Regions from separate parts of the Alteromonas sp. ABE4_545 genome, predicted to be linked through region 2. Evidence: predicted binding sites of a transcription regulator. Region 2 holds the regulator's gene; each other region holds the start of a gene.

Region 1 (3,288 bases), on a different contig from region 2:
TGTAGGTATTACCATTGATATGCTGGAAGAGGCCAAACAGCTTGATAAAGCGGTTTTACTGTCTGGCGACGGTGATTTTGCACTACTACTTGGTCATTTGGCGAATAATTATCAGCTACCGTGCGATGTATATGGGGCTGAGCACCTCACGGCAGATATTCTAAAACAAGCCGCTGCTGAATTTCATTGTATTGACGACTCACTGCTACTCGGAAAGTAGTTGCTACGGTTGAATAGACAAATAAAGTCATTGAGCAAAAGCACACGAATACTGAGTTAAAAACAATAACTCTGTCTATCGAAAAATACATGACCGCGCTTCGCTGAGATCACTCTGTATATTTTTTGTTGACTTTTAATACTACAAGTGTAATAAATTTAAATACTACACATGTAATATAAAGTTTTGACGTTAAGAATGAAGAATAGAGTTGAAATATCAGAGGCCGAATACGCGGTAATGGAAGTACTGTGGAAAGATGCGCCCCAAACAGCTAAGGCCATTTTACAAACCCTTGAGCGAGGTTGGCAACTCACCACTTTGAACACATTACTCAACCGACTGGTTAAAAAAGGCGCGCTTTCTTATACAAAAACAGGCAGAGAGTATGCGTACACCCCCCTAGTAGAGCGAGAAAGCTATGTAAAACAAGAAAGTCAGAGCTTTTTACAAAAAGTTTTCGATGGAAAACTATCTCCTCTTGTCGCCCATTTTTCTAAACATCAGTCACTTGAGCGAGAAGACATTGAAGCGTTGAAAAAGCTCATCGATGAATGGGAAACCCACAATGAATAATGTAATCGACGAACTGACCATTGTTTTTTCTATTGCTGTTGTCGTTATATTAGCCCTAAGACCACTAACAATTAAACGATTTGGCGCAAACCAAGCCTATCATTTTTGGCTCGCCGTTCCTTGTTGTTTAATCGTGTCGCTATTACCAGATCAAACCAAAATTCCTGTTGCTTTCAGCACTACGGATTTTAATGTACTGCCATCTGAGACTAGTACAAACGTGACTCAGGTTAATTTCGGCAGTTACCTGCTAGCAGCCTATTTTGTTGGATTGACGATTTTCACACTGGTATTTCTGATCAGCTTCATCAGATATCATCGATTACAAAAAACACTGTTATTGCCCCGCTATCACAGCATTGACGGCCTAAGTGAATTACCGATTTACTTAAACCCAAAAATAAGCAGCCCCATGTTAATGGGATTATTCACCCCAACAATACATCTGCCCACAGACTTTGACACCAGATTTAACTCATTCCAACAATCCGCCATCATTCAACATGAACTACACCATTATCGCCGCAAAGATATTTTTTGGAATCTTGTCGCGCACGTCATTGTTGTGATGTTCTGGTTCAACCCCTTGACTTGGGTGGCCTACCGCACGTTTAGGCAAGACCAGGAACTCTCTTGCGACGATGCAGTAATGCAAAATGAAACTCTTTTTAATCGGCAAGAATATGCCAAAGCAATCCTGACTTCTAACATCTCAACAACGGTATTTAACATGCAAACTTCATTTGGAAAAGGAGCAAATACAAAGATGATTAAAGAACGAATCAGCAATATACAAACTAGTCAGTCATACAGCAGAAAAATTGCTTGGTGCAGCCTTATCGCACTAACGTTAGTCGCAGCAGTACAACTACGAGCCCAAACGACAGACCACGAAAAGGAGGTATTTGAAAAATTAATGCCGCTGAAAACGCCTATTGTACGTATAGAGCCTACCTACCCTACCGACGCAAAACAACAAGGCATTGAAGGCTGGGTTGTTGTTGAGTTTGGTATAAAAAACAATGGCGTTGTGAATAACATCAACATTATCAGTTCTTATCCGGAAGGTATTTTTGATAACGCTGCGAAACAAGCCGTTGCCCAATGGCGATTTGCTCCCCATGATGTACAAGGAGCGGTTAGCACGAAAAAGCTCACTTTTACTCTCTAACGTCATTCACAAGGCCTGCTCCTTATTGAGCGGTGATCAGTGTACAACCCATCTCCCCTACCATGAGCAGTAAGATGGGAGGGGGGCCATCTTGAAGTTTAGAGGCGCTTAGAAAACTAAAGGGTTACCAATACGTGTAAGTCGATGCCCTCATCTTCTATACAAATTCTCTTTACAACCACAAATTACTGTATATATTAACAGTATCAGTGTAAAAATTGAGTGTTTTGTATGTTAGTGCATTTATCGGTCAAAAATTTCGCAGTGGTTAAGCATCTTGATGTCAATTTGGAGGCAGGCCTAACTGCGATTACCGGTGAAACCGGCGCCGGTAAGTCTATCGCTATTGATGCCTTAAGCTTGTGCATGGGCGAACGCGCCGATGCTGGCGCTGTGCGCTCAGGCGCAAGTAAGGCGGAAATTATTGCCCATTTTAGCCTAACAACAAATCATGCTGCAAAAGCATGGTTGGATGAGCATGAACTAGCCGATGAAGATGATATTGATACCGCCTTCATTCGCCGATTAGTGTCTAAGGAAGGGCGCAGTAAAGCCTTTATCAACGGGACTGCCGTTTCTTTGCAGCAATTGAAACAGTTTGGCCAAACCCTGCTAGCCATTCATGGTCAAAATACGCACTTGCAGTTATTGCGAGAAGACTACCAACGTCAACTCATAGACAGCTTTGCCAAACATCCCAAGCTTTTGCAGAAAACAGCGGAAGACTACAAGCAATGGCGTGCTTTGCAAAAAGAATTAATTACTCTCAAGGAAGAAGCCCAACAAAGGGCTGACCGGGAGCAATTGCTCACCTATCAAGTTGAAGAACTAGATGAGTTTGCCTTAGAGGAAGGTGAATTTAGCGAGTTAGAAATAGAGCACAAGCGCCTAAGTAATAGTCAAACGTTGCTCGAAGAAGCCCAGATCAGTGCTTACCATTTATATGAAAGCGATGAATTTAACGCACTTGGTGCCATCCAAAAAAGTGCAGACAAACTGTCTGAGTTGGAAGAACACGATTCGACATTATCCCCAATAGTGCAAATGCTCAACGAGGCGGCAATTCAAGTAGAAGAAGCTGCTCGTGAATTACGCAGCTATAGCGACCAGTTAGAAATTGACCCGTTTAAACTTCAGCAAGTTGAAAAACGCTACAGCTACGCGATGGAATTAGCTCGTAAACACAATGTCATGCCAGAGAGTCTTTATGAGCATCACCAAACTCTCAGCGCTGAATTAGCAGGGTTGAGCGCTGATTCTGAGCGTTTGGAATCACTGGAAGATGAAGTGCAATTAGCGAAACAAGCCTATCTTGGTTCAG
Region 2 (3,288 bases):
TAGTTTTTCAACTTGCGAATGGCTGAAAAGACCTGTCCGGTTGATTCCTTTTTCTTCGAGCTGCCTTTTAGCTCTTTGAGGTAGCTTTTGACTTCCATGACATTCTCGTAACCGATATAAACAGGCACGATACTCACAGGGCGGTTTACACCTTTGGCGACGGCTTGTAATGTCATGGCTAACATGCCGGTTTTAGGGGGAAGTAATCGACCTGTTCGGCTGCGCCCTCCTTCGGGGTAGTACTTAACGGCGTAACCTTTGTTGAACAACAGCTCTAAATACTCGCGGAATACCGCTGTGTACAATTTGTTGCCAGCAAAGCTACGACGCAAGAAAAACGCACCGCCACGACGAAATACTTTGCCCACTGGCCAAAAGTTTAGGTTGATACCGGCTGCAATATGCGGCGTTACCATGCCTTCGTGATAAATAACATAGGTGAGCAACAGGTAATCCATGTGGCTGCGGTGGCAGGGCACATAAATGATTTCATGACCGTTATTGGCTAGTTCGCGAATTCGGTTAGCATGCTGAACACTTATGCCGTTGTAGATTTTATTCCAAATTCGCGTCAATAAACGTTCGCCAAAGCGAATCAAACCTTCGCGGTAATCGGCTGCAATTTCGTTGATGTATTCCACCGCGCGATCACGGGCTTGATCATGAGATAGCTTTTTACCCTTGCTCTCTTCGCCGATCGCTTTTTTGACAGAATCCGCCCCCAGTACCGCATTGTGCAGCTCTTGACGATCAAGCAGCGTAGGGCCAGTCAGTGTTTGGCGCTTTCTATGAAAGTGAGTACTTGCTACACGAATAAGTTTATGAGCGGAGTGTTTTTCACTGTCAACATTGTCGGCCATGGCGCGGGCCGATACGGCTTTGCTATAACTGATAAAGTTGTCGCGACCGAGAAAAATCACAATAAACAGTTTGCGCAACCAACTTGGGGTTGCTTGATCGGCAATTAGGTCACCAAAACCTGGCTTCCCTTTGCCCGGTGCGCGTCCCCAGGAAACAAATACTGGGACGACTTGCACGGCCAATTCTTTGTGTGTTTTGTGCAAGTGAAGTAATTCGGTGAACTGATCTTCTAAATCTGTTTTGGCGCCTTTTGCACGGAACAAAGGGCGAGTGCTGCGCAGAAATAAACTACGCGGATATTCTGTTCCGGCTAGGGTGACAGATTCTGTTGGGCTCGGTAGTCCTAACTGCGTTGCTGACATGCGCAAGGCAAGTTGGTCAGTCACCGAGTCAGATTGCAGCAAGTAGACGATGGGCTTGTTTTTATCGATGCCCAATTCTGACTCCACATCTGCGGGAATACTTTTGGTGCGAACCAGCCATTTTACTGGGAAATGAAACGCTGACAGCAACGTTTTGCGCATCCACGACATGTATTGGATTCCTGTAGAACTAATAACGCGCGCATTTTAGCATGAAACCATTCAGTGTGTATGACACAAGGTTATGTATCGATTAAATGACGAGACGAAATAGCCGGTATACAACGCAGAACCACGGTATTTAAGCGTTGTCATTTTATCGATAGTGTATATACTGACAGGTAACTGTATAGAAAAACAGGCTGTTTATGCGTCCACTAACTCCAAGACAACAGGAAGTGCTTGACCTCATCAAGTCGACAATGCAACAAACGGGTATGCCGCCCACCCGTGCAGAAATTGCGCGCGAGCTTGGCTTTCGTTCTGCAAATGCAGCAGAAGAGCATTTGAAAGCGCTAGCCCGTAAAGGGGTGATCGAAATGCTGCCCGGCACATCACGCGGGATCAAATTGAATATTCCACTTGATGATGAAGAAGAAGAGATGGGGTTACCGCTTATTGGGCGTGTTGCGGCGGGTGAACCAATACTCGCTGAACAGCATGTAGAGTCGCATTACAAGGTCGACCCTAGTTTGTTTCATCCTCAAGCTGATTTCCTGCTTCGCGTAAACGGCGAAAGTATGAAAGATATAGGTATTCTGGATGGCGACTTATTGGCGGTGCACCGCACAACTGATGTACACAATGGTCAAGTTGTTGTGGCACGGGTTGAAGACGATGTAACGGTAAAAAGGCTAGAAAAGAAAGGTCATGAGGTGTTATTGCACGCCGAAAATGAAGACTTTTCACCTATTCGAGTTGATTTAACCAGTCAGCCATTTCATATAGAAGGTATTGCTGTAGGCGTAATTAGAAACGCAGATTGGATGTAGTAAGCCTTTACTTTTTATTCGCGCACTGCTGATATTTTTGTGATTTTTTAGGGCTTGTTAGTCGTTTGATTAACAAGCTCGAATTTCTCCTTTTTTGTCATTCAATACTTGGTATTGCCCCTCCCTTACCTATCGCTTTTCTGCGAAAAGAAATTGACCGAAAAACTAGACATCGGCCAATTATTGCGCAATTCTTTAATTCAATTAACAAAAAATAAACAATAATTTAACTAAAGTTCACATGTGAGAAGTCGTGAGCGCAAGTTAATGGTGAGACACAACGGTGAAAGGAGACACGTTCGCCGGTAGCTTGTCCATCATGGAGGTGCTAAGTGAAAACGAGTACTCTTTGCGTAGCGGGTAGTTTGGTTAAGACAATAGTGGTATTGAGCTTAATGCTGTGTCAGCAAGCACTTGCATCAACCGATACCACGAATAATGCGTCGTCTGACGTAAACCTGCGCACTGGCGTTACTGAGATCAGCGGTCAGGTTTATGATTTACACATGCTGATGTTCGGTATTTGCGTAGCCATAGCCCTTATCGTTTTTGGGGTGATGTTTGTGTCGATGTATTTGCATCGCAAATCTCGAGGAGCTAAGCCCGCTAATTTTCACGAGAGCGTGAAAGTGGAAATTGCTTGGACGGTCATTCCTTTTCTGATTCTCATTGGTATGGCTATTCCTGCTGCCAAAACCTTAATCGCGATGGAAGATGCTTCTGAGCCTGATATGACCGTGCTTGTGACAGGCTCGCAGTGGAAATGGCATTACCAATACCTCGACGATGACGTTGAATTTTACTCCTTACTCGCAACACAACGCGAGCAAATCGAAAACAAATTTACCAAGGGCACGAATTATCTGCTCGAAGTCGACCGCCCATTAGTGATTCCTACCGGCCAAAAAGTACGTTTTTTAATTACTTCTGAAGATGTGATCCACAGTTGGTGGGTGCCTGACTTTGCCGTGAAAAAAGACGCAAACCCCGGTTTTATCAATGAGGCGTGGACCAAAGTTGATCAGCCAGGCATTTATCGCGGGCAATGTGCAGAACTGTGTGGCAAAGATCAC
Region 3 (3,288 bases), on a different contig from region 2:
GACGAGCGATTGGTTGAAATCAACAAGCTTATGTCAACCTACGACCCTACCTCAGAACTTTCTCGCTTTAATCAAAATCGCTATACCACGCCTTTTGCTGTTTCCGACGAAACACGCAGTGTGGTGAAAGAAGCGATGCGATTAGGTGAGTTCAGTCATGGTGTTCTCGATGTGACAGTAGGGCCATTGGTCAACTTGTGGGGCTTTGGCCCAACTCATCGACCAGAAAAGATCCCATCAGATGCGGATATTGAAGCCGTGAGAAAGTATGTTGGTCTTGATAAGTTATCGTTAACTAAAGACGGCTTGGTGAAAGCTCACCCTCAACTTTATGTTGATTTGTCGACGATTGCTAAGGGCTATGGCGTAGATCAGGTTGCAGACCTTATTGAAGGGCTTGGCGTACAAAACTATTTGGTGGAAATTGGTGGAGAGATGCGTGTTAAAGGCCATAAAGGAAATGGCACGCCGTGGTTAATTGCTATTGAAAAACCGATTACTCATGAGCGCGCGGTACAGAAAACCATTTCTATTGGCGATAATGCGATTGCTACGTCAGGTGACTACCGTATTTATTATGAACAAGACGGTGTAAGATATTCGCACTTGATTGACCCAAGAACAGGGCGTCCTATCCAGCATAATACGGTGTCTGTTACCGTGATTACGCCTACTTCGATGACTTCTGATGGCCTAGCTACAGCGTTTATCGTAATGGGCTGGGACGATGCGAAGAAATTGGCAGAAGAAAACGACATTGCTGTTTATATTATTCGTAAAGTCGATGGTCAATTTGAAGAATACAGCTCGCCTGAGTTCGACAGAATTGTCGAAGTCTATAATTAAGAGGTAAAGACATGAGCACGTTTATTCTCGCCTTTGCATTTTTTCTTGTCATGGTTGCGGCAATGGCCGTGGGTTATTTAGTACAGAAAAAATCTATCTCTGGCAGTTGTGGCGGGCTAGGCGCATTAGGTATTGATAAAGCCTGTGATTGCCCTGAACCCTGCGACCGCAAAAAAGCACGTTTGGAAAAAGCCGCGCTGAGAGAGCAAAAACTGAAAGAGTGGGATAAAGACAGAATTATCTGATTTTTATTGCATAGTATATTTATCAAAAGCCAGTGCTCGCCACTGGCTTTTTTTTATCATCAGATAAGTTGTTAACTGTATCTTTGTACAGTATCATTGGTAGGGTATAACTTAAATACCCGAGACTATGAAAACGCGTTCGTTTCACTCTTCTTATGTGTCGTAAAATCATCCATATCGATATGGATGCGTTTTATGTCTCAGTGGAAATTCGAGACAATCCCGCTCTTGCTAATAAGCCAGTGGCTGTGGGGGGCAAATCAGACCGTCGAGGTGTGCTGTCTACCTGCAACTATATCGCCCGGCGTTACGGTGTAGGTTCGGCGATGCCTACATCCATGGCGAAGAAGAAGTGTCCAGATTTAATCGTTGTGCCTGGCCGTATGGCGGTTTACAAAGAAGTGAGTCAGCAGATACGACAAATCTTCGAACGTTATACCGATAAAATTGAGCCTTTGTCTCTTGATGAAGCCTACCTCGATGTTACAGATAGCCAGCTTTTTCAGGGTTCAGCAACACTCATTGCAAAGCAAATCCGACAAGATATTTTTAATGCGACAGGGTTAACCGCATCAGCAGGGATCGCACCCATCAAATATTTGGCTAAGATTGCCTCGGATCAGAAAAAGCCCAATGGTCAGTTCACACTTTCTCCTGACGATATCATTCCCTTTATTGAAACCATGCCCCTAAAGAAAATTCCAGGCGTGGGGAAAGTCACAGCTGAAAAACTTCGCCTTCACGGTTTCACAACGGGAGCAGATATACGAGGTTCGAGCGACAATTATCTACAGCAACACTTTGGTAAGTTTGGCAATGTGATATGGCAACGATGCCAAGGTATTGATGATCGTGAAGTGCAGGTGTCGCGCATTCGCAAATCAGTGGGGGTTGAGCGTACTTTTGAGTTTGATATGACAGGGTTTACGGCGCTAAACGAAGTGATGACTGACAAACTTCTGCCCGAATTAATCAGGCGTGCTACGCCTCATTTAGAAACTCGAAAAATGAACAAGCTCGGGGTGAAAGTGAAATTTAACGATTTTCACCAAACCACGAAAGAACAAAAGCACCACGACATAGACTTGTCTGTGTTACAAGCCTTGCTAAAAGAAGCGTTAACAAGAGGTGAGGGGAAGTCGGTGAGGTTATTGGGTGTACATATTGGGCTAGAAAGTGAGAACCAAATGAGTCAACAATTGGCGTTAGCCCTAGATGAACGGCCTCGATCACAAGGATAAAGGCCGGCAATTCTCACTACTTGTTAGGTTGTTGCTTACTACTACCAAGTAAAAATACCAATGGAAGTGCTGCAATGGTGATCCACATCATCATGCGGAAGTCTTGCAAATAGGCCAGTGTGGTGGCTTGTTCAGTTACCATTTGGTTGAGCTTCAGTAAACCCGCTGTAGTGGTATTGTCCAACACGCCCTGCTGAACGGCTGCATTTAACGCCTGATTAAAAGGGGTGACGTAATCAGCAAATGCAGCATGGTTCATTTGTGCATGTTGCGCTAGGTACGTCATCACTATCGAAATACCAATACTGCTGCCTATATTCCGCGTTAAGCTGAAAAGTGATGTGGCTTCAGTGCGGTACTCAGGTGCTAAAGTTGAAAAGCTCACCGTACTTAAAGGTACGAAAATAAAGCCCAATCCAAAGCCTTGTATCATGCCGATGTAAATTAGCTCGAAACTGCTGGTGTCAGCGGTAAATTCCGACATGGCATGCATAGAAAAGGCTGTGAGCAACAAGCCAAACACAAGCTTATAGCGCGGGTCGACCTTTCCTGATAATTTACCCACCATGATCATGGCTACCATGGTACCTAGACCTCTTGGCGCCATTATCATGCCCACGTCGATGACGGGGTAGCCCATTAAATTCTGCATAAATGGCGGGAGCAGCGACATGGTTGCCAGCAATATAATGCCAACGATAAACATGAAGATTAAGCCAACAACAAAATTCTTGTCTTTGAATAATCCAGGTGCCAGAAAGGGCGATTTAGCGGTGAACATGTGGCTGATAAACAAGTAAAACGCCGCAATTGCTAATAGCATTTCTACTATAATTTCTGCGCTGCTAAACCAGTCTTGAGACTCACCACGGTCGAGCATCATTTGCAGCGCACCAATCGCAAGACTCAGCAAAAAGAAACCGGTTAAATCAAATTTACGGTGTTTGGATATAGGC

The links. The regulator LexA, encoded in region 2, represses DNA repair genes until DNA is damaged. The targets are predictions, from matches to a motif close to TACTGTATNNNNATACAGTA.
Region 1: the regulator LexA is predicted to act here: its motif matches at 2,154-2,173, upstream of recN (DNA repair protein RecN).
Region 3: the regulator LexA is predicted to act here: its motif matches at 1,165-1,184, upstream of dinB (DNA polymerase IV).

What each region holds. Positions count from the first base shown of each region.
Region 1 is NZ_JBSWYY010000001.1:71,806-75,093, reverse strand. Features, by position in the region: gene ACXAH6_RS00420 (LabA-like NYN domain-containing protein) at 1-220, shown strand, start outside; gene ACXAH6_RS00415 (BlaI/MecI/CopY family transcriptional regulator) at 419-796, shown strand; gene ACXAH6_RS00410 (M56 family metallopeptidase) at 789-1,967, shown strand; gene recN (DNA repair protein RecN) at 2,199-3,288, shown strand, end outside.
Region 2 is NZ_JBSWYY010000003.1:18,135-21,422, forward strand. Features, by position in the region: gene plsB (glycerol-3-phosphate 1-O-acyltransferase PlsB) at 1-1,394, opposite strand, end outside; gene lexA (transcriptional repressor LexA) at 1,592-2,215, shown strand; gene coxB (cytochrome c oxidase subunit II) at 2,611-3,288, shown strand, end outside.
Region 3 is NZ_JBSWYY010000026.1:30,268-33,555, reverse strand. Features, by position in the region: gene ACXAH6_RS17110 (FAD:protein FMN transferase) at 1-846, shown strand, start outside; gene nqrM ((Na+)-NQR maturation NqrM) at 858-1,091, shown strand; gene dinB (DNA polymerase IV) at 1,247-2,332, shown strand; gene ACXAH6_RS17095 (DHA2 family efflux MFS transporter permease subunit) at 2,349-3,288, opposite strand, start outside.